One region of the Desulfitobacterium hafniense DCB-2 genome, then DNA from elsewhere that is predicted to be linked to it. Evidence: riboswitches for the same ligand, from Rfam matches in the RefSeq annotation. Region 1 holds a riboswitch; each other region holds the start of a gene.
The links. A riboswitch is a leader RNA that binds a small molecule or an ion and turns the genes downstream of it on or off. The one in region 1 is predicted to bind cyclic di-AMP.
Positions count from the first base shown of each region.

Region 2: another riboswitch for cyclic di-AMP. It lies ahead of ehuB (ectoine/hydroxyectoine ABC transporter substrate-binding protein EhuB); the one in region 1 lies ahead of DHAF_RS12850 (NlpC/P60 family protein).
Region 3: another riboswitch for cyclic di-AMP. It lies ahead of DHAF_RS15180 (C40 family peptidase); the one in region 1 lies ahead of DHAF_RS12850 (NlpC/P60 family protein).

Region 1 covers NC_011830.1:2,792,315-2,796,590, forward strand. Annotated here, with positions in the region: gene DHAF_RS12850 (NlpC/P60 family protein) at 97-1,527, opposite strand; cyclic di-AMP (ydaO/yuaA leader) riboswitch at 1,530-1,665, opposite strand; gene DHAF_RS12855 (nuclease-related domain-containing protein) at 1,858-2,775, shown strand; gene DHAF_RS12860 (secondary thiamine-phosphate synthase enzyme YjbQ) at 2,726-3,124, shown strand; gene DHAF_RS12865 (DMT family transporter) at 3,253-4,197, shown strand; gene DHAF_RS12870 (superoxide dismutase) at 4,186-4,276, opposite strand, start outside.
Region 2 covers NC_011830.1:829,599-833,874, reverse strand. Annotated here, with positions in the region: gene ehuD (ectoine/hydroxyectoine ABC transporter permease subunit EhuD) at 1-121, opposite strand, end outside; gene ehuC (ectoine/hydroxyectoine ABC transporter permease subunit EhuC) at 123-776, opposite strand; gene ehuB (ectoine/hydroxyectoine ABC transporter substrate-binding protein EhuB) at 780-1,667, opposite strand; cyclic di-AMP (ydaO/yuaA leader) riboswitch at 1,784-1,931, opposite strand; gene sdhB (succinate dehydrogenase iron-sulfur subunit) at 2,038-2,790, opposite strand; gene sdhA (succinate dehydrogenase flavoprotein subunit) at 2,802-4,276, opposite strand, start outside.
Region 3 covers NC_011830.1:3,260,133-3,264,408, forward strand. Annotated here, with positions in the region: gene uvrC (excinuclease ABC subunit UvrC) at 1-769, shown strand, start outside; gene DHAF_RS26115 (hypothetical protein) at 759-914, shown strand; gene DHAF_RS15180 (C40 family peptidase) at 1,113-1,937, opposite strand; cyclic di-AMP (ydaO/yuaA leader) riboswitch at 1,941-2,077, opposite strand; gene DHAF_RS15185 (hypothetical protein) at 2,991-3,233, opposite strand; gene DHAF_RS15190 (HD domain-containing protein) at 3,283-3,882, opposite strand; gene DHAF_RS15195 (GNAT family N-acetyltransferase) at 3,842-4,276, opposite strand, start outside.

The DNA of each region.
Region 1 (4,276 bases):
GGGCTGCCTGAAGGGCCTGGGAGCCCAAATAATTAAGCCAGGAGCTTGTCCTAGCGGAACAGCTCCTGGCTTTTAGCAATTTAAATGGTTAGGCAACTAGTAGCGGCGTGCTCCCAAATAGCGGGGGCCATAGAAGCTGTCGCTTACTCCGGAAACCTTAACCCCACTTCCGGGATTGGCAGCATGAACAAACTTGCCGTTACCGATGTAGATACCTACATGAGAGGCTCCGGAAGCATAGGTGCTGAAGAAGACCAAGTCTCCCGCTTGTAAATTATCTTTGCTCACAGATGAGCCTGAATTGAATTGGTCAAAGGATGTTCGGGGAAGGGAGATCCCGGACCCGGAATAGATGTACTTGGTAAAGCCGGAGCAATCAAAACCGCTGGTACTGGTACCTCCGAAAACATATTTTGTACCTTGAAAGCTGAGAGCCCGCTCGACAAGGGAAGAACCATTGGCACTGCCCCGGGAGGTGGCAGAGGCTACATTGACTGTTTGCTTGCTGGGACCTTTAGCAACGACTTCATCAACGGGTTTCTCGACGATCTTCTCATCGAGAACTTTTTTGGCTACCTCGACACCGTTTCTCTGCTCATAAGAATAGGTTACGATTTTGGAACCGTTACTGCCTTTGGTGACAACTTTGGTTTGGCCTGGGTTAAGTTTATAATCAGTTTTAGTGACTACGTCATAAGGAATGATCTCCTGACCGGAATATGTACCTTGGCTTACGACAGTCAGATAAGGTTCAACAGTGACAAGTTTGAGCACATCTCCCGGTTTGATCACAGTGTCTTCAGTTGCCCCGGGATTCCCCGCCAGAACTTCGGCGGTCAACATATTATTTTTGCGGGCGATCAACCACCAGGAGTCTTTTTCCTCTACAGTATACTCTTTTGTGGTAACCTGGCCTTCGATGAGCTGTTCATAAGCCAGCTCCAGGGAAGTCATTTGGCTGGGCTGAATGGAAACCTTTTCAATAGTTATGTCTTCTAAAAAGCTGACAGAAGTAATTTTGTTTTCATCACTGGATTTGGAATAGTACTCTTCGTATTGCTTAAGTAATTTGTCCGCCTCTTCTTTACTGGGTAAGTAAGCTATGGGTGTTCCATTCGCCAGAACTTTGTAGCCTTCCAGATAATAATTCAAAGAGCTGGCTAAATTTTCTTCCTTGATTTCTGAAGCTTTATAGGCGCTGTTTTTGATGCGGACATTTTCGTAGTTGATCTGGTCCCGTGTCTTGGCAACGACACCATAGGGCTCCCCTTTTTCCTGGAGGAATGTATCCACAAGGGTTTGTCCGCTTTGTGAATCTGCCACATAGCCCACTTGCTGGCCGTTGATCATCACCGCCGCCGCAGCGGTCGTCGTTAGAAAATAAAATCCCAGGCTGCCGGTCAGAACAAGGGTTACTGTTAAAGAGCCAAGAACACGAGGCGATTTCCAAGAAACGTTTTTTGCAATTTTTTGAACTTGGTCGGACGCTGAAACCTTGAATCGAGACAAGCTTTCCTTAAAATGCATGCTCAGACACCTTTCTTAGCCTACGGGGTTAGTTGACGGATTCGGGCGAAAGTGTAAGCCCTACGCACAGGAGGTGCGATTCACCCCAGAAATTTAGTCCCCCGCTCTAGGATACCCCAGATTAGGCGTTTATTATAAATGCACGTATTTTTATTCTGATTCGACATCAAGTTCTAAAGTTCCTTCATTAATACTTTATGAAATACGTGGAAATTCATTACATATTTTGGGGTGAAAGGATTCAGAAGTTAGTTATTCACCTTGGAATATGGTAAAATAGTGGCATGCTGTAAGCCAATAATGGAGCAATTGATGACTAGGGGGATAGCTTTGTTCTTTTGGAATCGAAAAAAAGCAACAAAAAAAATATCTCCTGAACCGGAAGCGGCTCAGGAGGTTTGGCAAAGGAAGAAATATAGAACCAATTATTATACTTATAACTCGGCAAAGGAAAGAGGCTCCCTGCGGAGCAAGAAACAGCGTAAACATGAAATAGGTGAATATAAGCTTGAAGTGGGGCTTGCCCATTTACCAAGATGCTTTCGCCGGCTGAGCAATCTCCTGTTAGGAACCAAGGGACGCTTCCACCAGATTGATCATGTTCTGATCTCCCCTTATGGAATTTTTCTTTTAGAAGCCAATAATTTGTCGGGACTGATCGTGGGGGAAGAAACGGAATCCAAGTGGTATCAGGCGATTACCTGGAGGGTGAAGACCTTTCCCAATCCGATCATGGAGAACCAGGTCCGGGTTCAGATGCTGCAGGAGCTGGCGGGGCTTGATCAAACTATTCCCGTGTTTTCCTATGTGACCTTTAACCGGAGTTGCAGCCTGAAAGTCTTTTCGGGTATGGTCTTTTATGATATAGATCTGCCGGCTTCAATCATGCAGCTGGCCCAGAATCAGCCCGCGGTGCTCAGTGATGAGGAGATCCTTGAGCTCGTGGAGAGGATCGAAAAAATCAATCTGACCGATCTGGGCCTTCGCAATGAGTATGCGGCCCGTCAGCGCCGGGAAAGAATGCAGTACAGACCCAAGTATGGAGATATTCGCTGCAGTATTTGTCAAAAGGCTGTCAACGAGCGCATGGCCCGGTATTGTTTAAACCGGCCTGAAAAATTCGCCTGGAAAATCTATTGCGAAAAACATCAACGGGAAATGACCCGGGTGGTGAGACGGGAAGGGGGGAGAGAAGGCCATGGTCCATATCCTGAATCTACAGACTCAAAAAAGGAATCAATGGATTGATATTACTTCTTTAATAGAAGGTTTTTTGCAAAATTTCCAGTTCAAGGATGGGGTGGCGATTATTTATTGTCCTCACACTACAGCGGGAATCACGATCAATGAGAATGCTGATCCCGATGTTTGCCGTGATCTTCTGAGGCGGCTGGATGAGCTCTGCCCTTGGGATATGGCTCAGGATAGGCATGGGGAAGGAAATTCGGCAGCCCATTTGAAGGCCAGCCTTATGGGGAGCTCTCAGACCGTCATCGTTAAGGATGGCCGGCTGCTTTTAGGCCGTTGGCAAGGGGTTTATTTTTGTGAATTTGATGGCCCCCGCTCCCGGCAGTGTTTTGTGAAGTTTATAGGTTGAACGAGACCTCTTTCAGTGATAAATCTGCACTTGGGCTCAAACCTGCAGTTTAGAATTGAGCCGTATTATCAAAAAAGTGAAGGGCAAAGGCAAGTACCCGATTGAAAGCAAGTACTTGAAAGAGAATAATGAATGAACTTATAGTTGTAAAGGGTGAAGAAAAGGCTCAAAATATCAGGACCAAAGCTGTCAGAGGGACGATACTGACACTTATCGGCGGGATTAGCTGGGGGTTTTCCGGTGCCTGCGGACAATATCTTTTTTCGGTGAAGGGCATCGACCCTCATTGGGTTACCGTGGTACGGATGCTTACGGCAGGATTGCTCTTATTTTGTTTGGTTTTATTTAAATACAGGGAGCAAATGGTCGGGTTGCTCAGCAATAAAAGGGACCGCCGGACCCTCATTGTTTTTAGTATATTTGGGCTGATCGCCTGTCAATATACTTATCTGTTGGCCATATCCCACAGCAATGCGGGAACGGCAACGGTGCTGCAGTACTTGGGACCCTTACTAATTATGATTTTCGTTTGCGGAATGGACAGGCGGCTGCCCACGAAGACAGAAGGGGTGGCGATTGCTTTAGCTGTAACCGGCACCTTTTTATTGGCCACCCATGGCAATGTCAGCAACCTGGTCATATCGACCCAAGGCCTTTTCTGGGGCCTGATGGCCGCTTTGGGATTGATGCTGTACACCATAATTCCAGGGAAAATTATTAACAAATGGGGGAGCATCGTCGTTACGGGCTGTGGTATGTTGATGGGCGGGTCGATTTTGCTTGTGGTTATCCGGCCCTGGCAAATTCCCGTCTCCCTGGATTGGCAGGTGTTTTGGGGGATGCTGGCGATCATCGTCATCGGAACGGTGGTGTCCTTTACCCTGTATTTACAGGGGGTTAGTGATATCGGGCCGGTAAAGGCCAGTATGATCGCCAGCGTAGAGCCCGTGTCGGCCGCTTTGTTCTCCGCTTTTTGGTTGAACACAGCCTTTGTCTGGATCGATATGGTCGGGTTTGCCTTGATCATCACCACAGTGATTCTGTTGACAAGGCAAGGGAGTTCAAGGGATTAACGCCATCGGGAACAGCAATTGCATGGCATGCTCAAGACGTCTTTCCACCCCATACCAATTGACGATATGCCACCAGTTG
Region 2 (4,276 bases), 2.0 Mb from region 1:
TGGTGAGGAACATCCCTAAAAACAAGGCCAGAAAGAATCCGGCAAAAGTAGCGGTCACGGTAATCTTCAGTGCTGCAAATATCTCCGGGAAGATTTTAATGGCAAAATCCCAATTCCACATCTTAGTACCTCCCTACGGTCAGCCTGTTTTCTATCCAGCGGATCCCCCGTGTTAAAGGCCAGGCAATCAGGAAGTAGATCACAAGCAGCAAGCTGTAAATTAAAGTCGTCTCCATAGTGGAAGCATTGAGCACGGATGCCTGATAGGTCAAGTCGGCTAAAGTGATTAGGGAGACCAGGGAGGTGCTTTTCAGCAGCTCAATCTGAAGATTGCCAAACCCCGGCAGCATCATGACAAAAGCCTGGGGCAGGATAATGCGCCGCATACGCTGCCAGGGGCTGAAATTCAAGGCAATCCCCGCCTCCGTCTGCCCTTTGGGCACAGCCAGGATGGCACTGCGCACCACCTCGGAACCATAGGCCCCGCAGTTCAGGCCTAGGGTCAAGACACCGGCTGTCAAGGGAGGCAAGCTGATACCTAAAATAGGCAGGGCAAAATAGATCCAGAAGAGCTGAACAAGCAGAGAAGTTCCCCGGAAGGCTTCGACATAAACCGCCGCCAGAAAGCGGAGCGGCGGATATTTGGACAAGCGCCCGAACCCAGCCAGGAAAGCCAGCACCAAAGCGAGAAGAGTGGCCAAAAGCGTGATGATGAGAGTTATTTCCAGCCCTTTTAACAAGGCCGGTAAGAGGTCTAAAATAGCCAAGGTCCTCACTTCCTACTTAATAATGTCTTCCACAGTCGTGTCTCCCGGAAGCTCCTGCTCTGTAAAACCAAAGGATTCGAGGATCTTCAGCAGCTCACCGGATTCTTTCAGCTTCTGCAATTCAGCATTGAAAGCTTCCCGGAAATCACTGTCTTCATGACGGAAGGCAGTTGCTCCATAACCTCTGACACTTTCGCCGTCAATCACCGGCTGAGTGAAATCCATGACCCGCTCCAGATTGGGGTCATTAGCAGTATCCAAAGTAGCCTGAATCGAAGGACCGGTAGCGGTAATCACATCTGTCCGCCCGGCTTGCAAAGCTGCCAAAGCCGCCGGCATATCCGGAACAGTCACGATTCTGTCTTTAGGGACACCGCTGGCCACAAGGTAGTCATACTCAATGGCTCCTCCGGGTACAGCGACTTTAGCCGTCCCATGCTTGGCGATATCTTCATAGCTATGCAGGTCGAGAGGATTGCCCTTCTTGACGGCAATGGCTTCCCCAATGCTGTATTCGGGATTGGCGAAGGACACCTGTTCGGCCCGTTCAGGAGTGATAAACATTCCGGCGGTAACCATGTCAAAACGTTTGGCCTGGAGGCCGGGTATTAAAGAGGCAAACTCCGTAAGCTCCCCCTGCATGTCATTGATTCCCAGCTCTTTTAGGACGGCCCGGGCGATTTCTACAGCTTCACCAGTGAGCTTTCCATCGGCAGTTTTGTAAGCATAGGGCTTCTCATTAGCAAAACCAACGGTGACGGAACCTTTTTCCTTGGCCTTCTCTAATGTACTCATCCCGTCTCCACCTTTGGTCTCGGTGGTGCCGCAGCCTCCCAAGGCAAAAACACTAAAGGCCAGCACCCCCACCAGCAGAGTCTTGAGCAGTGGTAACTTTTTCATTCAAACGTCCTCCTTTTTTCTCCACTGAAATCCGCAAAAAGGCATAGAAAAAGGGCCTGAACAGGCCCAAGAAGAAGCAGCGCATAACATTGGCTATTGATTTAGCATAAAAACACTAAAACGGTTCACACGCTTACGAGGTTAGCTGCCGGGTTCGGAATGATACCTTTCCGTCATTTTAAGGAGTTTGCTCTCCTTAACAATGATTCACCCCCAATATGGTTCCCCCGTTTTCCTTTTTGGGAAATTCAGCCTTGACTGCAAACAGCTTGCAATCTGACAACTCTTATTTTGTTATAAGTTGTTACAACTTTATGTTAACATCTAAGTTGTCAGATTGCAATAAAAAATTTTCTTGCATCTTGACTTTTTAAGTATTCAGCCATCGCTTCAAGGCGAATTTATTGACCTCTCTGTTCATATCGGCAAGACTGGTGGTCAGAGGAATCTCCTTGGGACAGGCCCGCACGCAGTTTTGGGCGTTGCCGCAGTCGGTGATCCCTCCATCACCCATGAGGGCGGATAGACGAATATGCTTATGCATAGCTCCTGAAGGGTGGGTGTTAAAGAGACGGGCCTGGGAAACGGCGGCCGGTCCAATGAACCGGGAACGGGAATTGACTTGGGGGCAGGATTCCATGCAGCACCCACAGGTCATGCACTTGGAAAGCTCATAGGCCCATACTCGATCCACTTCAGCCATACGGGGTCCGGGACCCAGATCGTAGGTTCCGTCAATGTCGATCCAGGCATGAACCCTCTTTAAATTCTCGAACATAATGGTTCGATCCACCATAAGATCCCGGAGGATGGGGAATTTCCGGAGAGGCTCCAGGACAATAGGCTGCTCCAATTGATCCACTAAGGCTGAGCAGGCCTGCCTGGCTTGACCGTTGATATTCATGGTGCAGGCACCACAGACCTCTTCAAGACAGTTGCATTCCCAAACCACGGGATTGGTCTTTTTGCCTTGGACATTGACAGGATTTTTTTGAATCTCCATCAAGCAGGAAATAATATTCATCTTGGGACTATAATCCACCGCGAACTCTTCCCAAAAAGCAGGTTGGTCCGGGGCATTTTGGCGACGGATTTTTAAACGGACACTTTTTTGCCCTGACATGATGATCCCCCCTATTTCTCTACATCATAGCGCCGCGGTCTGGGCGTGATCAGTGATACATCCACCGCTTCATAGCTGAACTGCGGGCCCTCGGGTGTGTAGGTGGCGATGGTGGTCTTCAGCCAGTTCGCATCATCCCGCTCCGGATAGTCGGGCTTATAATGGGCCCCCCGGCTTTCATTGCGGTTAAGGGCCCCCAAGGTAATGACGCGGGCCAGCTCCAGCATATTCCAAAGCTGCCGGATAAAGAGTGCCGTCTGGTTGCTCCACTGGACATCATCAATGAGCTGGATCTTCTGCCAACGCTGCATAAGCTCCTGGATCTTCTGGTCCGTTCCGGCCAGTTTGTCATTATAGCGGATGACAGTGACATTTTGGGTCATGACATCACCCAGCTCTTTATAAATATGGTAGGGATTCTCCTCACCCTTCATGGTGAGAATCCTGTTCCAGAGCTCCTCCTGGGCCCTTCGTTCACGAACAAAGACTTCTTCCTCCCCGCTGGAGGTTTCCGATTTATTTTTCTTGATGTACTCCAGGGACTTAGGGCCGGCGATCATACCGCCATAAATAGCTGAGAGCAGGGAATTGGCCCCTAAGCGATTGGCCCCATGGTATTGATATTCACATTCCCCGGCAGCAAACAGACCGGGGATATTGGTCATTTGATCATAATCCACCCACATTCCGCCCATGGAATAGTGAACTGCGGGGAAAATCCGCATGGGAACCTTCTTGGGATCATCCCCCACGAATTTCTCATAGATCTCAAGAATTCCTCCTAATTTGATCTGAAGTTCATGGGAATCTTTATGGGAAAGATCCAGATAAACCATGTTCTCACCGTTGACACCCAGACCCAAATCAAAGACCACATGGTAGATGGCCCGGGTGGCAATATCCCGGGGGACCAGGTTCCCGTAGGCCGGATACATCTCCTCCAGAAAATACCAGGGTTTACCCTCTTTATAGGTCCAGACCCGTCCGCCTTCGCCACGGGCCGACTCGGACATAAGCCGCAGCTTATCCTCCCCCGGAATGGCCGTAGGATGAATCTGGATAAACTCACCGTTGGCGTATTTGACCCCTTGCTGGTAGAGAGCCGAGGCCACGGAGCCTGTGTTAATGGTGGAATTGGTGCTCTTGCCGAAGATCATGCCGCATCCCCCGGCGGCCACGATGACAGCAGCGGCGGGAAAGCTTTGGATCTCCATATTATAGAGGTTTTGGGCGACAATTCCCTTGCAGACCCCTTCATCAATAACAGCAGAGAGCATCTCCCAGCCTTCGTATTTCCTGACTAACCCGGCCGCTTCAAAACGGCGGACCTGCTCATCCAGGGCATAGAGAAGCTGCTGACCTGTGGTGGCTCCGGCAAAGGCTGTACGGTGATGCTTGGTCCCGCCGAAACGCCGGAAATCCAAAAACCCTTCCGCTGTCCGGTTAAACATAACTCCCATACGATCCATAAGATGGATAACACCCG
Region 3 (4,276 bases), 470 kb from region 1:
GGAAAATGCTCAAACCACTTTACACGAACAGATTTCCATCGAAATACGGAACTTGACGGAATGCACCCAAGCTTTGGCGGAAATCGGCAACGCCTTAGGCATCCCTTCCCTCCGTACCATCGAGTCCTTTGATATTTCCAATATTGCCGGTACCCATAGTGTAGCAGGAATGATTCAGTTTCTTGATGGCAAACCTAATCGTAGTCAGTATCGCAAATTCAAGATTCAACCCATGCCGAATATGGATGATACGGCCTCCATGCACCAGGTGATTGAGCGCCGTTATGCCCGACTCCAGCAAGAAAACCTGCCGCTCCCGGATCTGATCCTGGTGGATGGAGGCAAGGGACAGATCCATGCCGCCCTGGCTGCTCTCCACAGCTTAAACGCTGCGATTCCTGTTGCCGGCATGGTCAAAAACGACAAGCACCAGACTTCGGCGTTAATCGACGCTATGGACCGCATTCACTCCTTGGATCGCCGTTCCGCCGGTTTTCGCTTGCTGGAACGGATTCAAAACGAGGTCCATCGCTTCGCTATTACCTTTCATAGACAGCAAAGGGCTAAAAGCATGACCCTTTCTGAATTGGACGGCATAGCAGGGGTCGGTCCCAAGCGCAGACAACAGCTCCTTAAGTTTTTTAAATCCATAGATAGTATCCGCCAGGCCACCCTTGAGGAACTGCAGCAATCCGGCCTTCCTGCCCCGGCAGCTGCGGCGGTCTATCAACATTTCAACTCTCATAAGGAGGAAAACCATGATTCTTAATTACCGTGTTGAACTCTGCCGCCAATGCTATTATAAGCGGATGAAACAATGTGCCAAGACGGACCTCTATATCCACAACCGGACATTGGCGGAGCTCGGCGGGGAATGCAAGAGCTATCTGCCGGTGCCCTGGCTGCCTTATTGACGATTAAAGCCAAATTACCAACCGGTTGGTAATTTGCTTCCGATCCGAAAAGATGGTCATAGCCTAATTTAGCAGACGGAAACAGAGCTGGGAGAGCTAAAAAGGAGTATCACTCACTGCTTTAAAAAAGCAATGAGGCGATACTCCTTCAGTATATTCCCCATTATGTTCCTTTGTCCCTATTGACAAGCCTATGAATTAGAAAACTCTCCTGGCTCCAAGGTAACGACCAGCATAATAACTGTCCGATAAGCCGGTGATCTTAATACCGCTTCTGGCGGCATGAATAAAGTTCTCTTCTCCTATATAGATTCCCACGTGGGACGCTCCGCTATCGTAAGTGGCGAAGAAGACCAAATCACCGATCTGAAGCTCGTCTTTGCTGACTGCTGTTCCTATTCCATATTGAGCATATGAGGTTCGGGGCAAGTCAATTCCTGAACCTTTAAATACATATTGAGTAAAACCGGAGCAATCAAAGCCATTCGTAGTCGTCCCGCCAAACACATAGGGGGTACCGATCAGCTTTTGGGCATTGTCGCTGATTTCTTCGACTTTGGAACTACCGCCACGGGAGATCTCCTGAACAGGAGCAGCCGCAGCTTGTCGCAAAGCCCGCTCTTGGGAAAGCTTTTCGATGTCCATCGCTGCCATCGTTTCTTCAGGGGTAGACACGATATCTTCCTGAGCCTCTTCTGTAAATTGCTGTGATTCCCTCTGACTATCCGTATCGGCAGCTACAGATACCGAAGCGTAAGCTAAGGCCATTGCTGCTGCTTCAGGTTGCCGGATCACATCCTTTTTTTCTGCTTGAACCTCAGGGGAGAGTACCGTATCGGCAACAGTTTGAGTTTGAGCCTGCTGAGTCTGAAATAATGAAGCGTTCCTTAAGAGAATAGATTCGGAGCTTGTCACAGGCACTGCGGCACTTCCAGGCCCATAGATGCCCGGGAGGCTGCTTACCAATAAGGTGCCGGATAACACCACACTGGCCACCCATCCCCTTTTAGAGGAAGAGTCCATGAATTTTCCACCTTTCGTCGCTTACGAGGTTAGTTGACGGATTCGGGCAAAAAGGTGCAAGCCCTACGCATGACTGCGATTCACCCCAAAAGATTATCCCCCGTTCCAGACACACGGTCCGGATTCAGCCCACATTTCTTATGCATTGTAGTATTCGCGAAAAATGCCTTTAATCCTTCACACAATTAATTATAAAAGTGATATATTTTGGAAATTTATTCTATTAATATCAGACTATTCACTCATTGGCTTTCTGTGCCTAAAGAAAGTAAGATAAAAGTAAAAACACCTCTCTCACGAGAGGTGCTGCTCTTTGAACCTTAGGACACCAACGAATAAATATTGCGCCATAGGTCAAGTAGGTTTTCCCACTGAGCTCCTGCAGTTTCCTGACAGGCGGTTTCCCTTTTCCCTCAGCCCAGAATGTCACCATTTCCAGCACTTGATCGCCACTAAGAACGCACTTTAATCCTCGTTGGTTTTCGCTCTAGAAGTTTTCCTTCACGCTCCGTGACGGTCTAGCCTCTTTTGCAGAAAAGAATTTCAGGCAAACTTAAGCTCATCGGCCAATGAACAGAAGTTCCTTCAGCCCTCCCAACTTCTCCACCTCAAGGCAGGCTACACTGCACTAAGTTCCTTCCTAATGCAGGTTCATACCCCAAGCCGTAACCAAAAGCAGCCACGAACTTAGGCCTCCACGGAAGAGGGTATCGCCCGCATGCCATTGCAGATCCCCCTCATCCTTAACTCCCAGCAGCAACCCTCGACTGGGCGTCGAAAGCCACCACCAGGAACTTCATCGGTATGCCCTTAGCGGATTCTTAGGCCCGCCTTCGACAGTCATTTTACGCACTAGAATAGCGCACCCTAGTTCAAAGAAGATTACATCGCTTATTGTACACCGAAACGAACAATTTTTAAAACGACCTTTGCCTATTCATATTCTCGATTGCCTTTGATAATGAATGAAAAAAAGCAACAAATTCAAAAAAGAGAGCTTTGCGCTCTCTTTTTGGCTTATTAAAACAATACCGGCAAAATCAATGGTGTTTATCAAACTGATTTGGCTTCAGATGCGGGTTTTCCGTCAGAAAAAATTTTTCGCAACATCACTTCGATACTTCCGGGCAAATCCCGTGCTGCTTGTTGAATCTGAACAGAACGCCAGTGGATTTCCTCCAATAAAACCTGAGTTCGCGGTGCGGAAATATAGGCTTGAGGCTGTTCTGGAGCAAACAAGCCTTTAGCTGCCATAAGTAAAATGAAGATGATTAAAATACGTCCCAACCAGCGCAATGGATATACTTCCTTTCCTCAAAAAAGATATATCCATAGTTTAACCAGCTTAGCCTTTTTTAAGCCTCATTTTTTCCAACTCAGACCAAAAATTCTCAGAATACAAAAAGAGCGGTTCAAAAAGCGCCCGTGCGGTCTGGGTGTGGATATGCTCATGGTAGTGACGAATCCTTTCACGGTAAAAGGATTCACAGGAATCCGGCCCAAAAAAAGGTTTTCCTTCTTTCCCCAACCAGACAAAAAGCCTGGCAATCCCCATAGGACCTACAAAATCCAATTTATCGGCATCATAAAGAATCTTTGCTTCCAACGTTTCCGGTTCATAGCCTTCCCGTGAGTGGGAAAGGACAGCTGCTTTAACAGCTTCAATAGTGTCTTCCGGGTATCCGCATTTATGCAGGATGCCACCGGCCAAGGCCGCACCGCTCTCAGCATGGGTTTTCGATAGGGTTCCGGAGCGGCCAATATCATGAAGAATAGCTGCCAGCTCCACAATCAATAGATCGGCACCCTCCTGTATCCCAATCTGCTTGCCCCATGCTCTGACCCGGAGAGCATGTTCCAGATCATGAGCCTGATCTTTACGGCCATAAATTCCCTGCACAGCGTTAATTACCTGGCTTAGAGGGTCTTGATTCGTTTCCGGCAAGGCAATCCCCCCGTTCGGAATTTGCGAACAAAATCTTTTCAAAATGATCGATACTGCTTTGGGAAAGGTTTTTACCATAGCGTACCGTAAGCATATTGGCCGGATGGGAACATATCTCCTCATCATCCGTCTCCCTTATGTGCAAACCTGCGCTTGACATAAGACGATCCATTACTTCACGGTACTCCCAAACCCGCAGCCCCGTCCTTTCCAAGTCCCAGTGCCAATAATACTCTGTAGCTATGACGACATGATTCTCCATAGCGGGATCAGAAAAAGCGACTTGCAGCAGTTTTTTCCCCACCCCAAGTCCCCGGACTTTTGGGGAAACCTCGATGGCCCCTAATTCCAAAAGTTCCGGAGGGCCTTTAGCCCACCGTTCAAAACAATCCGG